DNA from 2 places in the Pseudoalteromonas sp. bablab_jr011 genome. Region 2 is predicted to be linked to the other one. Evidence: riboswitches for the same ligand, from Rfam matches in the RefSeq annotation. Region 2 holds a riboswitch; the other holds the start of a gene.
What was found. A riboswitch is a leader RNA that binds a small molecule or an ion and turns the genes downstream of it on or off. The one in region 2 is predicted to bind lysine.
Positions count from the first base shown of each region.

Region 1: another riboswitch for lysine. It lies ahead of dapA (4-hydroxy-tetrahydrodipicolinate synthase); the one in region 2 lies ahead of lysC (lysine-sensitive aspartokinase 3).

Region 1 covers NZ_JACDWU010000324.1:18,039-25,766, reverse strand. Annotated here, with positions in the region: gene JIG41_RS21615 (YdiU family protein) at 1-808, opposite strand, end outside; gene JIG41_RS21610 (DNA-3-methyladenine glycosylase I) at 817-1,512, opposite strand; lysine riboswitch at 1,695-1,890, shown strand; gene dapA (4-hydroxy-tetrahydrodipicolinate synthase) at 2,028-2,912, shown strand; gene JIG41_RS21600 (2,3,4,5-tetrahydropyridine-2,6-dicarboxylate N-succinyltransferase) at 2,927-3,667, shown strand; gene JIG41_RS21595 (PLP-dependent decarboxylase) at 3,667-4,872, shown strand; gene JIG41_RS21590 (succinylglutamate desuccinylase/aspartoacylase family protein) at 4,878-5,996, shown strand; gene JIG41_RS21585 (phospholipase A) at 6,282-7,319, shown strand; gene JIG41_RS21580 (bifunctional GNAT family N-acetyltransferase/hotdog fold thioesterase) at 7,384-7,728, opposite strand, start outside.
Region 2 covers NZ_JACDWU010000295.1:96,014-103,741, forward strand. Annotated here, with positions in the region: gene JIG41_RS18520 (DUF4136 domain-containing protein) at 1-477, opposite strand, end outside; gene JIG41_RS18525 (ATPase) at 642-3,428, opposite strand; gene JIG41_RS18530 (condensin complex protein MksE) at 3,428-3,973, opposite strand; gene JIG41_RS18535 (hypothetical protein) at 3,976-5,250, opposite strand; gene nhaD (sodium:proton antiporter NhaD) at 5,399-6,646, shown strand; lysine riboswitch at 6,732-6,904, shown strand; gene lysC (lysine-sensitive aspartokinase 3) at 6,986-7,728, shown strand, end outside.

The sequences.
Region 1 (7,728 bases), on a different contig from region 2:
AAACTGTTTCTAAATCAAACTGATTCATCATTGCACACGGGCCATAATCAATGGTTTCACCACTAATTAATGTGTTATCTGTGTTCATCACACCATGAATAAACCCAATTCGCATCCAGCCCACAACAAGCTCAATCTGCTTATCGATTACCGCCGCTAAAAAGTCTGTAATACGCTGCTCACCTTCACTTTTAATATCAGGAAAATGACAACTAATTGCGTATTCAACTAACTTTTCAAGTCCTTCAATATCACCCTGAGTTGCTAAATATTGAAATGAACCAACACGGATATGGCTATTCGCGACACGCGTTACAACGGCACCGGGTCGTGGGGGTTGTCGGTAAACAGTTTCTCCAGTCGTTACAACAGCAAGGCAACGGGTAGTTGCAATATCTAAGGCCGCCAAGGCTTCACTCATGATATATTCACGTATGGCAGGGCCTAGTGCACAACGACCATCTCCCCCACGCGAAAAAACCGTTGCACCTGCACCTTTTAATTGCAAATCCCATAATGCGCCATGTTTATCTTCAATGGCACCAAGCAAGTGCGCACGACCATCCCCCAAACGCGGCGAAAAATGACCGAATTGATGACCCGAATAGCCAAGCGCCACAGGCTTTACAGCGTTATCTACCTCTGAGCCACTTAAACGTTTTGCTAAAAACTCAGGGTCAGTGCTAATGTCAAACTCGCGGGCTAAATTAGCATTAAATAGCAATAAGTTCGGGTCAGAAACCGCTGTTGGGGTGTCTTCAATTGCTAACAGATCACTAATGTCTGTATATCGGGTGTGCAGTTTCATATTATTCCTTAGGGTGTTGCAATGCCTACTCGGTTATCACCCACTCCATAAGCAACTAATTGACTCAGTGCTTGCAGGCTATAACCACTTTGCTGCTGTAGTTCATTGAAAAAGTTCTGCGCCGCTTGCTGTGATTTTTTGGTCTGCAATCCCCCATCAATGAGCTGATGAGCACGAAGATAACTTTCCACATCTCGCGAGAGCAAAAAGGTATCTTTTCCCATCGCGCGCAACGCATAAGGGCCGGTGTTCCCGCCTAAGCGTGCGCCATGCTTCTTCAAGTAAGCCCATAAACCAATAATGTTGTCGCTGGGCCACTGTGCAATAAATTGGCTAAAGCTTGCATTTTTTTCAGCGACTTCATGGATCATGTAAGCATTTTCAGGAATTGTTTGCACTTTTTTGAAATTGCGAATAATTCGCTCATCCATCGCTTTTTGTTCGAGCATATCAGGTGGCATCATCAATAGTTTTTCGACGCTAAAGTCCCAAAATACTTCACGAAACCCCGCCCATTTATTATTGATTACAGACCAATAGAATCCACTTTGAAATACCTTACGAGTGAACTCCTCCAACCATAAATCATCCGCTATGTTAGCAATATCAGCATCATCGAGCGGGTTTGATAACAGTGCATGCAGCATTTCTTCACTGCCTTTTCTTTTAACGGCTCGTTGATAAATGTCGGTAAACTTTTCCATCATTCTTCCAATTCGTCTGCTTCGTTCTAAGTGTACGTAAAAACGAAGTTATACGTAACCCGATTGCTTAATTGGTCAATAAAAAACAAATCCACCGCCTTGACACCTAGAAGGCTAAAATGCTTTAATCAGCGCCAATACCCTATTTCATTATGTTGGCTTTAACGTTAAAGCGAGCATAAAGGGCTGGAAGAGGTGCGTTATTCAGGTAGCGTATGGGAAGAGCACAGACTCTGTTGATCATACGTGAGGGGAAATTAACGCCGAGAAGTAACACCGTTTGTGAGGTGCTTATTTCGGGCGACTGGGCTGAATCCCAGCGACTGTCACCAACAATAGCAATGCTATTGATAAGTTTGGTGGAGAGCTTCTGGTCTTAGTATAATAAAGCCGTCGCGTCTTTATTATTTTAAGCCCATTCGCTCTTCGAATTATACCTTGTTCGAATGACGACATGCGGCTCCATTCAATTGTTTCCGTACTGACTCTTCGAATACCTTATAAGTTCGTGAGAGATGATCAACAATTTTGATTTAAACGACTATCCATTATGGACAGCGCTAATCACGCCATTTTCTGAATCTGGCGAGGTAGACTACATCGCCCTTGAACAGCTTGTGGCTGAACAACAAGCTGCCAACAATGGTATTTTATTGCTGGGCAGTACCGGTGAAGGGCTTGCTCTTTCACTCAAAGAACAACAAGCCATTGTTGAGCACGTATGCCAGCTAACCCCTAGCGTACCGCTTATGGTTGCCGTTGGTGGTATGAACCTTAAGCAACAAGTTGCGTGGGTCGAGTACTGCAATCAACTGCCTATTCATGGCTACTTGTTAGGTTCACCACTGTATGCAAAGCCTGGCGTTATTGGCCAAACTCATTGGTTTGAAAGCTTACTAAATGCGAGTAAACACCCATGTATGCTATACAACGTACCTGGACGCAGTGCTGTTGAGATTTCACCTACCGTCATTAAAAACCTCGCCGATCATAAAAACCTGTGGGCACTTAAAGAAGCCAGTGGTGACATCGACAAATTTGAAGGCTTTAGAACGGCCTCACCTAAGCTCGCCATTTTTAGTGGTGACGATGCACTGATGCCATATTTTGCGCAAGCGGGTGCTAAAGGCTTAGTGTCAGTGGCGGCGAATGCATGGCCAAGTCAAACTCATGAGTTTGTTAAACGAAGTTTAAGTGGTCAACATCCCAATTTATTCACCGATTGGTCTAGCGCAATTCAAAGCTTATTTGCTGTCGCAAACCCAATTCCCGTAAAAGTACTGATGCACCTGCAAGGTAGAATAAACACCCCGCAATTACGTCCACCGCTGACTCATTTAGAGCTTGAGCATACAGACAGCATCACCCACGCAAACAACACAATTTTATCTTGGAACTAAAAACAGGTTTTATCATGAGCTGGTTAGCATTATTAAATAACTTAGAATCGGGCACAGTACGTGCCGCAACACAAGACGAGAATGGCAACTGGCATGCCAATATTGAAGTAAAACAAGGCATTTTAGAGGCCTTTAAAAATGGCACAAACACGGAGTTTCCTGGTGGATTTGTTGATAAACACAATTTAGCCCCTCAAGGCTTTGCCGCAGATGCAGGTGTGCGTATGGTCCCTGGCGGTAGCAGTGTTCGCCGAGGTGCGCACGTTGCTAAGGGCACGATCATTATGCCACCCGCATATGTAAACATCGGAGCATTTATTGATGAAGGGACTATGGTCGATAGCCACGCTTTAGTAGGGTCATGTGCACAAGTGGGTAAAAATGTTCATCTGAGCGCAGCGGTTCAGTTAGGTGGCGTACTTGAACCAATTGGTGCCAGTCCTGTGGTTATTGAAGATGATGCATTTATCGGCGCAGGTTGTGTGATTGTAGAGGGCGTTGTCGTTAAAAAAGGCGCAGTGCTTGCACCGGGAGTCCGCTTGTCTGCGACCATTCCAGTCTATGATTGCGTGAATGAGCGCCAATTAGAAAAAGGCGAACCAATCCCTGAGTATGCTATTGTGATCCCAGGTTCTCGCCCTGCTTCCAATGCATGGGCTCGCGAGCAAGGCCTCAGCATGTCATGTGCGCTCATCGTAAAATACCGTGACGAACAAAGTGACGCGTCATTGTTATTAGAAGAGGTTTTACGTTAATGAGCTTTTTGAGCACGCCCATCAAGCAAGCAGTTGAACAAGTTTCAGCGCACCTTGATACGCCATTTTTTATCTATGACCTTGATAAATTAACGACACATTTAAAACAACTCACTGCCCAAACCGATGTGAAACTGTGGTATGCCGTTAAGGCTAATCCCCTGTCTCGCATTATTCAGTGTTTAGACAGTGCGGGGTTTAATTTTGATGTGGCGAGTAAAGGTGAACTTGAGCAAGTACTTGCTCAAGGCATCAATAGCGAGCGCGTGCTCAACACTGGGCCAGCAAAGAGCCCTGCACAAATTAGTCATTTTATTGCACGAGGTGTGCGTATTTTCGTCGCCGAGAGCATTAACCAAGTCCGTTGGCTAAACGAGCAAGCCACAAAAGCTAACTGCCAACTGCAAGTATTATTGCGTGTACAACTTCGCTGGCCAGACAGCGAAAAGAACCCGCTTGGTGGCGATAGCCTCACTCCTTTTGGCCTTGGTTGTGAAGAGTGGCACGCGCTTAATGTCAATGACTACCCAGCACTTAAGGTTGATGGTTTGCATATTTTTCAGTGGGGCAACATGCTCAGCACTGACAAACTGGCAGCGCTTTGGCGCGCTATGATCCAGCCATTACAGCAACTAGCACGTGCATTACGCATTGAACTTAACATACTCGATTTAGGGGGCGGCTTAGGCATCCCTTATACTCAAGATGCCAACCGATTAGACTGGTCAGCACTTATCGAGACCCTTGCCAGCATTAAAGCTCAAGCCGGTGTAGCAGAACTTTGGATGGAATTAGGCCGTTATGCCGTAGGTGAATGTGGTCATTACGCAACACCTGTGGTTGAGCGAAAAGAAAACTATGGCCAACAGCAAGTGATTTTATCAGGCGGGATTAATCACCTGCTTCGTCCTGCGGTAACAAACCAAGACTTCCCAGTTACAGTATTGCGTGAATCACAGGCTTCACGGACAACAATGACACTCTATGGCCCACTTTGTACCGCGCTTGATTGTTTAGGTGAACATACATTAGCGAATGACGTAGATGAACATGACTGGCTCATATTCAGTCAATGTGGTGCTTATGGTTTCACAGAGAGTATGCCGTACTTTTTATGCCATGAACTTGCTGCCGAATACGTCATTGAGCAAGGCAACATTGAATGTATCCGCAGCGCTGAAGATGCCAGCTATTATTTAAGGTAATCACCATGAGTAAAGAGTTAATTAGCCAAGAAAACATTGTCGTCGGCGAAATTGCGAATGGCTTACCATTGACCATCCCAGTCTATCGCTTAAAAGGCGATGGAAGTGGCCCAAGCGTTTACATTCAGGCCAACATGCATGGTGCAGAAGTACAAGGTAATGCCGTTATTTACCAGCTACTTGAACAATTAAAAACGCTTAAACTGCGCGGTGATATCACACTTGTCCCTTATGCAAACCCGATTGGCTGTAACCAAAAGTCGGGGGAATTTACATTAGGTCGTTTTGATCCCATCACAGGGACCAACTGGAACCGTATGTATCGCTTTAACAACGCGTTACCTGCCCAGATTGCAGAGCAGCATGCATCAAGCAATGAAGACACGATCAGAAGTGCTCTTAAAGACGCATTAGTCGCAGATATCAATGCACAACTAAACGGCCCAGATTACAGCTTAACAACGGGTAAACGTATCGCGCTCAACTTACAAAAGTTGGCACATCAAGCCGACATCGTATTAGACCTTCACACAGGCCCAATCTCAAGCCAGCACCTATATTGTCCAGAGTATGCCAAAAACAGCGCACAATACTTCAATATTGAACATGTATTGCTCATACCTAATGACTTTGGGGGTGCGATGGATGAAGCAAGCTTTTGCCCGTGGTGGTCTTTATCTGAAGAGCTTGCTAAATACGGACGCGAACTTTCAGTACAGGTCGAGGCTTTTACTGTTGAGCTTGGCAGCCAAGAAAAAATTGATTTGAGTGCCGCCCTTGAAGATGCACACAGTATTTTAAGCTACTTGACTCATAAAGGTGTATTTGTTGATGCAGCGTATCAGCCTAAAGCGATGACTCGTTACGGTTGTATGCTCGATGACTACATTGCTTACTACGCCCCGATGGGCGGTATGGTCGAGTACTTAGCACCGTTAGGCGGTCATATCAAAGCAGGTGAGCCGATAGCCCATATTTTACGTATGGAGCGCTACTTATGTGAACAACCACTGCAAACACTCAGTTTTGATAAAGACGCGATTGCAATATTGCATTTCGCATCAGCGAGCGTAAACCAAGGTACTGAGCTTTATAAGTTCTTTACCAATGTCTTTGAGCTGTGATTAAACCCAGAGCTCATTCCTTCTCATTGCGTGAGAGTCAACGGCCAACAGGATTCTATCCAAAGGCCGTTATATTAGAGCCCCAAGCCTAGCTTGGGGCTCTCTATTTACAATAGCGTTTAACAAGTCCTCGCCTCTGTCAATTCCACCTTACCTAAACCGTGTTTAAACTCGCCGATTAAGCGGTAGAGATAACATTTGTCCACAATTCAGTACAAGTTCACGGCGAGTTATGTAAAAATCACTATACTGATCACACTTCTACATCTATTTAAAGGAATCGCAATGGGATGGCGTATTTGGCTAGTTGCCGCGAGTTTATTTTCTGTACCTGTTTTAGCCCAAACCGAAGAGCAAAATACGAATGAGCAAGATGATGCGCTCGAATTAGTTAAGCAATGTATATTAAATGAAGCGATTGGCGGAGATGGTCAGCAAACTCTCGAACAGCTGCGCAAGAAATGCTCCGATCTAGACGAAAGCAAAAAGCTGACCGCTCTGGATAAGCGTAAAGCGCGTGAAGAAGTGAGTAAAAAGAACCGCAATGTAATCACCCCCCATAAACGTAATTACATTTTACCACTTTCTTATGTGTCTGATCCGAATGTTCGCCCGTTTGATGGTTTAAAAGAGTTGGCTGATGACGCCGATGGCGAGCCACTTGATAACCTAGAAGTTAAATATCAATTATCAATAAAAGTGCCTATTTTTGAGGGCTTTTCTGATAAAGACCAAGGCGTATTTTTTGCTTTTACCATGCAATCATTTTGGCAGTTTTATAACAAAGATATTTCATCACCCTTTCGCGAGACCAACTACGAGCCTGAAATATTCTGGATAAACTACCTTGATCCTGAGCATGTACTTTGGGGTGATGAAATGGCGATAGCCATTGGTGCATCGCATCAGTCTAATGGCCGCAGCCAGCCAAACTCACGTTCATGGAATCGCATATACGCTGACTTTTTATGGGAAAAAAACGGCTTTGTATTTAGCTTTAAACCTTGGTACCGCATTCCTGAAGACAAAAAAGATAACGAGTTAAAAGCTCGCGGCGATGATAACCCCGATATCTACAAATACATGGGCTACTTTGAATTCTCTGGGGCGTATCGCTACAACGAACATGAATTTAGCTTTATGTCGCGTAATAACTTAAATTCTGATAATCGCGGTGCAATCCAACTTGATTGGTCTTTCCCGCTGTGGGGACGGTTACGTGGTTACGCACAATATTTCAACGGTTATGGTGAGAGCCTAATTGACTACAATGCCGATATAGAGCGTTTTGGTGTGGGTATTCTTTTAACAGACTTACTGTAAGCAACGCATTATGAGCCTTTAACAGCGAGCAACTTAGCGCCCGCTGTTAAAGACTAAAACTATGCTATTTTTTTACGATAAAGTGCCCTTCAAACTCAGCAACTAACACATCGCCATCGTACACATTCACTGGGACATGGTAACTTGCTTTACCATTTGATTCTAAATCAGCTAACTTCCCTTTGCAGCCTTGCAACTCAACACGGCCTCGGGGATCGTTATTGAGAGGTTTTAGGTATTTAATGTTCGCATCAGCTAACACAATATTTCCCTCAAGACCGGCTTCTTTTAATGCAAGATAGGTTGCTCCCCACCCTGTTAATGTCGCTAAACTGTATATGGAACCGGCAAACATCGTGTTATGTAAGTTTAAATTGGCATCTAAATCAGCACGGGTCGTAAACTGCCA
Region 2 (7,728 bases):
TTCTGGTGACTGGTTCTTTTGTAAACGACCTTCTTTAGCTCCACGCCAAACAAGTTGGTTAGAAGCGCGGTCGACAACATCTAAAATTAATGTGCCTACTTCGTACTCACGCGTTGTTGTTTGCGTGTTGTAGCCCATGCCCCAATAATTCCAGCGTGCGCCATAACCAACATTAAACGTATCTACATCGATTTTAGTATCAACAGATGCATGGTAGTTAATAAGTACATCAGCTTGTGCAACGTCAACCAGTTGCATACCACTTTTTTCAAGTTCAGCATTTACCGCTTCGCGGACACGCTTTTCCATTAATGGACTGATTTGGTAGTTTGCAACATTCTTTGTTAGGCTCGCGTTAGGAACCCACGAGAAAGTTTTATAGTTGCTAAAGTCAGCTGATTTATCGTAATCCCAATCAGGGGTTTTAGCACAAGCCGCTAAAAATAAAACAGCCGTTGCGATTAATAAGTTCTTCATACTGTTTGCTCCTTGGCAAAAATTTCCACTACTTGATTGATAACATAACACAAAAATAATTCAACTGAATGATTATTTAGTTACTATGGCACATTTCAAAAAAAGTAATGTAATAGAATGTAAATATAGTCATCCTTGACTGAATCATTTATTAATTTATGTGATTAGGCGCTGTGTTCGACCTCAATCCAGTCTTTTTCATCAACCCAGTTTTGTGCCCCATCTTTTACTGTCCGAATAGGCACAATGTAGTCACAACTCACTTGTGGCTTAACAGATGCAAAAATTGGCACAAAGCCAAAACTCAATGCGGTTTCTATTATTGCTTTTTGGTTTTGTGGGTCGATATCCGCTGCTTCATCAATATAAATAGGGATACGGTATAAGTTTTGTTCTTGATCACTTAACAGGTAGCGAATAAACAGCATGCCACATAGTAACTTAATTGTTATACGTGTGCCGTTAGAGCCCGCGGAGTCAATTTTTTCGAAGTGCTCTGTTTCACCTGCACGGTTTACTACCTCAAAGCGAATATCAAATAAATCGGTCAGTGTTAATCCCGCTTTATCTGAAGCGAGCTTAATTAAATGATCTTTTGCTTCGTTTACTGCCGACTCACTGTACGGCTCTTGGCTTAATAAATCGAGAGTATCACCTTGCTCAAACTGGTTTGAGGTACTGATAATGGTGTCGATGCTATCAACCAACATTTTTCGCGGGATCACATTGATCTTAAAGGCTTGTAAGTTTGAAATACGATGCTGACTAATGCCTTTGTTAAAGCTATTCATTTCGCGGCGAAGGCGATCTAGGTCTTCACGCAGGCCTTTAATGGTGGCGGCTACTTCGGTAAGGGCAACTCGGCCTTGGCGCTCAACCGCATCGCGTTCGTTATCAATATTGTGAAACGCGCTTATTAGTTTTTCGTACTTAGTGAACTCATCGTTTTCGTTATCGAACTTTGTAATTCCTGCATTGTAAATATGCATGTAGGTATTGCGCACGTTGATATCAAAGTTTCTCAGCTCTTGGCAATCTTTATTAAAATGATGAATGAGATCACTTAAGTTATCAAAATCAATGCTGATTTCGATCATGTACGGCGTTACTTTGCCCGAGTAAAAATCGAGAGTATGGTCAATTCGCTCCGACTTAACTTGGCGTAAGCGGTCAGCTTGGCGGGCGAGTAGATCTTTTTTCGATTTGATAATTGAACGACGATCACTAATTGACCCACTGTTTTTTTGGATATCTTGCAGGTAGTCGTCCACTTGTTCGCGTTCAGCATTTAGCTGCTCTTTAAGCAGGGTTTGCGCATCAACAGATTGTTGCATGATTTCAAATTGCTCAAAGCGTTTTAACGCCTCTTCAGAGGCCATTAGCTCATCATAAAGCGCGTCTTTCTCTTTTTGCTTTTGGGCGACATTGGCAGCAACTTCGCGCTGTTGTTTAAACTCTTTTAATGAGTTTTCAAGTGCGGCTAATTGTGCGGTTAATTGCTCTTTGTTTTCGCCAGTTTGCATTTGCACTGGGCTAAGCTTTTTGAGCTTAATCGTTGCACCCGGTAGGGTAAGAATACCGCCTTTTACGTTGGCTGATAATTGCTCTAAAAATTCCCCAAAGGCATCTTCGTCAGTAATCTCGACATCCCCATTGCTGGTGGTCGCAAACGAGAGAATATCGGGATTGAGAATACGCGAGATTTCTTCAACCTCTTTTAAAGACAAGTCTTCACGCATACGAGTAAAGAGGTTGAACTCTAAGTTTTTCAGCTGCAGCTTTAAGCTTTTAATTTGCTTTTGTGTTTCGCTGATGCGGTAATCAAGCGTGTGTAAGCTTTGCCCTTGTGCGCTGTTTAATGAATGCGACAGCGACTCATAGTCCTGCTTAAGCTGGGTAAGGCTAACTTTTAAAGTGGCTTTATTAACCAGTTCAAACTCAGATTTTAATGCTCGGTAGTCTAAAAACCATTGCTCAATTTGCGTTTGTTTGCGTTCAATATCGCGAGACTGTTGAATGTATAACTGTTGCTTTTGTTCAAATTCGTGTTTTTCGTGCTCGATATCTTCAAGGGCAATATTGAGCTCTGCTAGCTGCTCTTGTTGATAGCTTTCAAAGTCAATTAAAGCTTGGTCAATCTTAGGTGCGTACGCAGCCAGTTTACCTTTTAATACGGTTTGATTTTCAAGCATAGATTCAAGGGCTGCAATAGGCTCTTGCATTGATTCTAGGGCTTTTAACTCGCGTTTGGCACGGTTTACTTTGTCGAATGAGCGACGCCATACTTCATAAAAGTCTACCCGAGAGTTTGACATATGACGCTCAAACACACGCAGCATAAAGCGTTTAACATCACTGGCACCGAGCTTGTGCAAGTTAAGAATACGGCGGAAGATTTCTTTGTAAATTGCCGAGTCTTGTACGTTATTCAGCGGGATCATTTTTAAATTGATATCGCCATCAAACGGCGTCGCACCACCAGTTAAAAGGGCGTTGAGCTCTTGTGCTTTAAGTTCAATAGGATTGAATCCTTGCTCTTTTAAATGATTAAACAGCTTAGTGAACTTAACAATAGTTTTGCCTTGGGTGTAATGGTCAAGGTGTAGTTTGCCCTGATAGCAAAAAAACTGATGTGCGAACCCTGCAATTTTACCCAAACCAGCAACCCCAATGACCACTGGGCCGTTTGGTAAGTCGGCTTCAAGTAATATATATGATTGGTCGGATGAAAAATAAAACTTTCGGGTTTCATCTAAATCGTGACCATCCCACTCGGTAAGGCGTAAATCATTAATTAGCGGAAACTGCAGGGCATTAATAACAGAGCTTTTTCCGGTATTGTTAGGGGCACAAATCGAGCTACTTTTATCAAGCGGGATCACGCATTTTGCATAGCCAGCGGTATTTAATAGCGCAAGCTTACTGAGTCCGTATAGGCTTTGGCTTTGCATTATTCGTCATCTCCTAGATAGGTTTCTTCGTTTACTTCCATTAATGCATCGATGTAACGATAAATAGGGGCTTGTAGCATAAAGCCGTTTTCAACTTCGCGGGCAAGTCCTAAGCGCACCATACGTAGATACACATCTTTACGTAAATCTGAGCCAGAGAAAATTTCAAGTTGATCAAACAAATGTTTATTAATTTGCACAAGGGTTTGCATGAGCTCTAAGTCATTAACCTCGTCGAACAAAGCGCGCATCGGGTCTTTACCTGTGTTGGCATAGTGTTCAATCAAAATGTAAATAGTCAGTGCAATAGCGCGCGAGATCTTGCCCATATTAGGTGTGCTTTCATCGCTGCCAAAGTAGTAATAGCCACGGCTATCGTGTTGTAAATCATGACCGAGTGCATTGAATAGGGCGCGATAAGCATCAATGTGTTGATCAAGCTCTTGCCACATTAAGGTGTCTTGCTCGCTAATGTGATAGCCTGAGGTGAGCTTTTTATTAATCGCTTGTAGATGTGTTAAATCATCTAAATTAATATCTGTCATAGTTATTGCTCTGTTGCTTGTTTGTCATCAGCAGGCGATGAATTAAACGGGTAGAGTGAAAAGTGCTGCTGGGCAATCTTTATTTTTACTTTTTCTTGGCTTTGGCTGATTTCAAGGTCGCCATCGCTAATGAGTTTTTGATATAAAAACAGCATTTCGTCAGCGTCAAGGTCGGGGTAGCTTTCATCTAAGAAACTAAGCAGCGGTTGTGACTTTTTGGTGGCCTTTTTGAAGCGCTTTTTAAACTGTGATTTTACATCGTTGTAATCGGGGATATTAGGGCTTTGGTACGCCGGCACATCTTGATGCTCTGGTAGCTCGTATTCATCGTGCTCAAAGTCAACTAAACCTGCCATATAGGCGATAATATGGCGTTGTTGACCAAGTGAAAAGCGTTGTGAATCAGAAACAAAATTAGGTTGCACGGCGCTCAGCATGTTATCAACGCCATTTTTACGCACAAGCCCAAGTACTTTCGCTGCTTGGCGGGTGATTAAGTTATTACGGCGCAGCTCTTCACGCAGTGGCATTAGCATATCAGCACTTTTACGCAGGCTTTCGCGACCCACTAAATGCATTTCTAAAATACGCGTTCGAAGTTGCTCAAGCATGCGTTTGTCTTGGTATGACTTTCCGAGCCGATCAATTTGTTCAATCTGAAGGCTTATTTGCGTTTCAATGGTGTTAAAACAAGCATGGAAATCGCCGCGTATATCAACCATTTCAAGCATTGGCTCTATGTATTCGTCAAATGCTTCTATAACAGCTTGATAGCGTTTTTGTAGCGATTGTACTGCGTTATTAGCTTTAGCTTGTTCAACAATATTTAAAATAGCGTTTTCGTTATGGCTAAACAGTTTCATTATTTTGCGAACCCGATCATCCATAATTCGGCTAAAGCGACGCAGCTCGTCGTAATCTTCAATTTCTCCGGCTTTTGCTAAGCGGTTGCCCAAGCGTGCTAAGTCATCAACTAATACGTTGATCTCTTGTGCTAAACCCAAATGTTCTTCTTGCAATAAAAAGGTTGCAAAGTCAGCAATTGCGCGGTTGATTTCTAATTGCGAAGATTTTGCCAGTGGAATAATAATATCTTGATTCAATAAACGATTTGTTTCTTTATAAATGCGTTCATTTGACCAGCTTGGCTGTTTTTGTTTTATCGCATTTTGCACGTCTTTTAAGCTGAAATCAGCCATCTTAAAACGTTTAAATAAGAGTTCTAACACCCCCCAATGCTCTGTAAGGGTATTTAATAACTTTTTAGCTGGGATCATACGGCTCCAGTAAATCAAAATTTTGGTGTTAGCGTTTAGTAGTAATTTATGTAATTGAGAATAGTTTTATGACTTAGATGCTGCTAGAATCCGCGCCGAAACACTCGACTTACAATTTTTACATTTTTATAAAGGTTGTTCAAACACCATGGTAACCCCACTTATCCTAACCCTGATAGCGGTGGCATTTTTGCTTATCGTTATAGAGGATATTATCCATGTAAACAAGGCCAAAACGACGCTTTTTTTTGGCACTTTATGCTGGATTATCTTGTTTATCTCTCCAATTCATGGGCAAAGCCCAGAAACCATACAACATCAACTTGATCACAATATTTTAGAAATTGCTACTTTGTGGTTATTCCTAATGGCTGCTATGACCTTTGTTGCTTATTTAAACTCGAAAGGGTTTATTCAAAATATTGTTCACAAAATTATGCCAAATCAAATCAGTGAACGAAAGCTGATGTTTTTGATTGGTGGTTTTGCGTTTTTGTTTTCTTCTATTTCCGACAATATCACAGCAACATTAATTTCGCTTGCAGTTGTGATGTCGCTAAAGCTTGATCCAAAAAAATTAATAAAATACGCGACCCTCATTGTATTCAGTGTGAACTCTGGTGGGGTATCACTTATTACGGGTGATGTAACGACCTTAATGATTTTCCTTGATGAGAAAGTCACTATCGGTAACTTGTTATTGCTTATTGTGCCTTCACTTGCAAGTGTGGCGCTATTGGCTGTTATGCTATCTACGGGGATGTCAGGGAATGTCGTATTCGAAAAACAAGCGGCCCGCCGCATAGAAAAGACCGACATCACCATTGCGGTGATCTTTTTCTCGACGATTATCGCAACCCTAACACTCAGTGTGCTTTATAGTGTGCCACCACTATTAACCTTTTTATTTGGTTTGTCGTTAATGTTTTTAGTGGCGCAATTTTTAATGCGCAAGAAAGACGTTAACAAAAAAATTATTGATTATATTCGTGAAATTGAATACGACACGCTCTTATTCTTCGTGGGTGTATTGCTACTCGTAGGTGCGCTTAAAGAAGTGGGTATGCTGTCTAAATTTACGCACTTATATGAGCTTATGGCGCCTGAGTATGCAAACTACTTAATGGGCTTGTTGTCGGCTGCGGTTGATAACGTGCCGCTAACGGCTGCATTACTGAAAGCCGATATTGTCATGAGCCCTCAGCAATGGTTATCGTTTACCTATGCAACAGGTGTCGGAGGCTCAATGCTTATTATCGGCTCTGCAGCGGGTATTATCGCAATGAGTAAAGTAAAAGCATTAACGTTTATGAGTTATTTAAAAATGTCGCTGTATTTATTAATAGCTTATACAACGGGTTATTATGGCTCATACCTAGCGGGAAGTTTTATTTAGTACTTGACAGCTAGACGTCTAAACGATAAGTTTCAAAGCCTGCTTTTTATAGCAGGCTTTGTTATTTTAACCAGGTGTTAACTTAACATTCAGAAGAGGTGCGATACTTAGGTATTTAATGTGAGGTGACGATTGCCAATGACCATTAAAGAGGGAAGTACTCGCCGAGGAAAGTAATCGGTCGTCGCGGTTATTTTTCGGTTTATGGGGCTGAATCCTCAAAACTGTCACCAAACTAGGTGGAGAGCTTCTGGCAGTGGACTACTCTTTTTTATCAAAGCACCCCTTGCCGAGTTCTTCTTGAATTAATGTGGATTGTTACCCACAAAAGGAGACGACATGAATACCCAATTAGCCGCCAACTCGAAATCAGATTATGTAGTTGCAAAATTTGGTGGCACCAGTGTAGCTAACTTTGACGCCATGAGTCGTTGTGCAGAAATTGTCTGCGCAGATAATCAAGTACGCGTTGTTGCAGTGAGTGCAAGTGCGGGCGTAACCAATCATTTAGTTGCACTGTGTAAAGGTGATTTAAGCGCAGCACAGCGCGATGAACACATCACAGGTGTTATTGCTATTCAAGAAAATATTTTAGCCGAGCTGTCGCTGGATGCTGATTTAGCTCATGGCTTTGATGAAACCTTAAAAGCATTTCAAACGCTTGCAGCAGCAGGGGCTAAATCGGCCGCAGAGCAAGATGAACTGCTGAGCTTTGGTGAGCGCTTGTCATCTTATTTATTTACTCAAGTACTGCGTGGTCAGGGCTTAGATGCTGTGCGATTTGATGTGCGTAAAGTCTTAAAAACAGATAGTCAATTTGCAAAAGCTACCCCAAACATTGCTGCAACAGCCGCGGCAGCACAAAAACATTTAGTGCCCTTATTAGCAGAACAAGTTGTGGTAACCCAAGGCTTTATTGGCAGTGATGAGCACAACCAAACAACCACGTTAGGCCGAGGTGGTTCTGACTACAGCGCGGCATTGCTTGCAGAAGCAATTAACGCTAAAAGTGTGCATATTTGGACTGATGTAGTGGGTATTTTCAGTACTGATCCGCGTTTATGTGTAAAAGCCACGCCTAT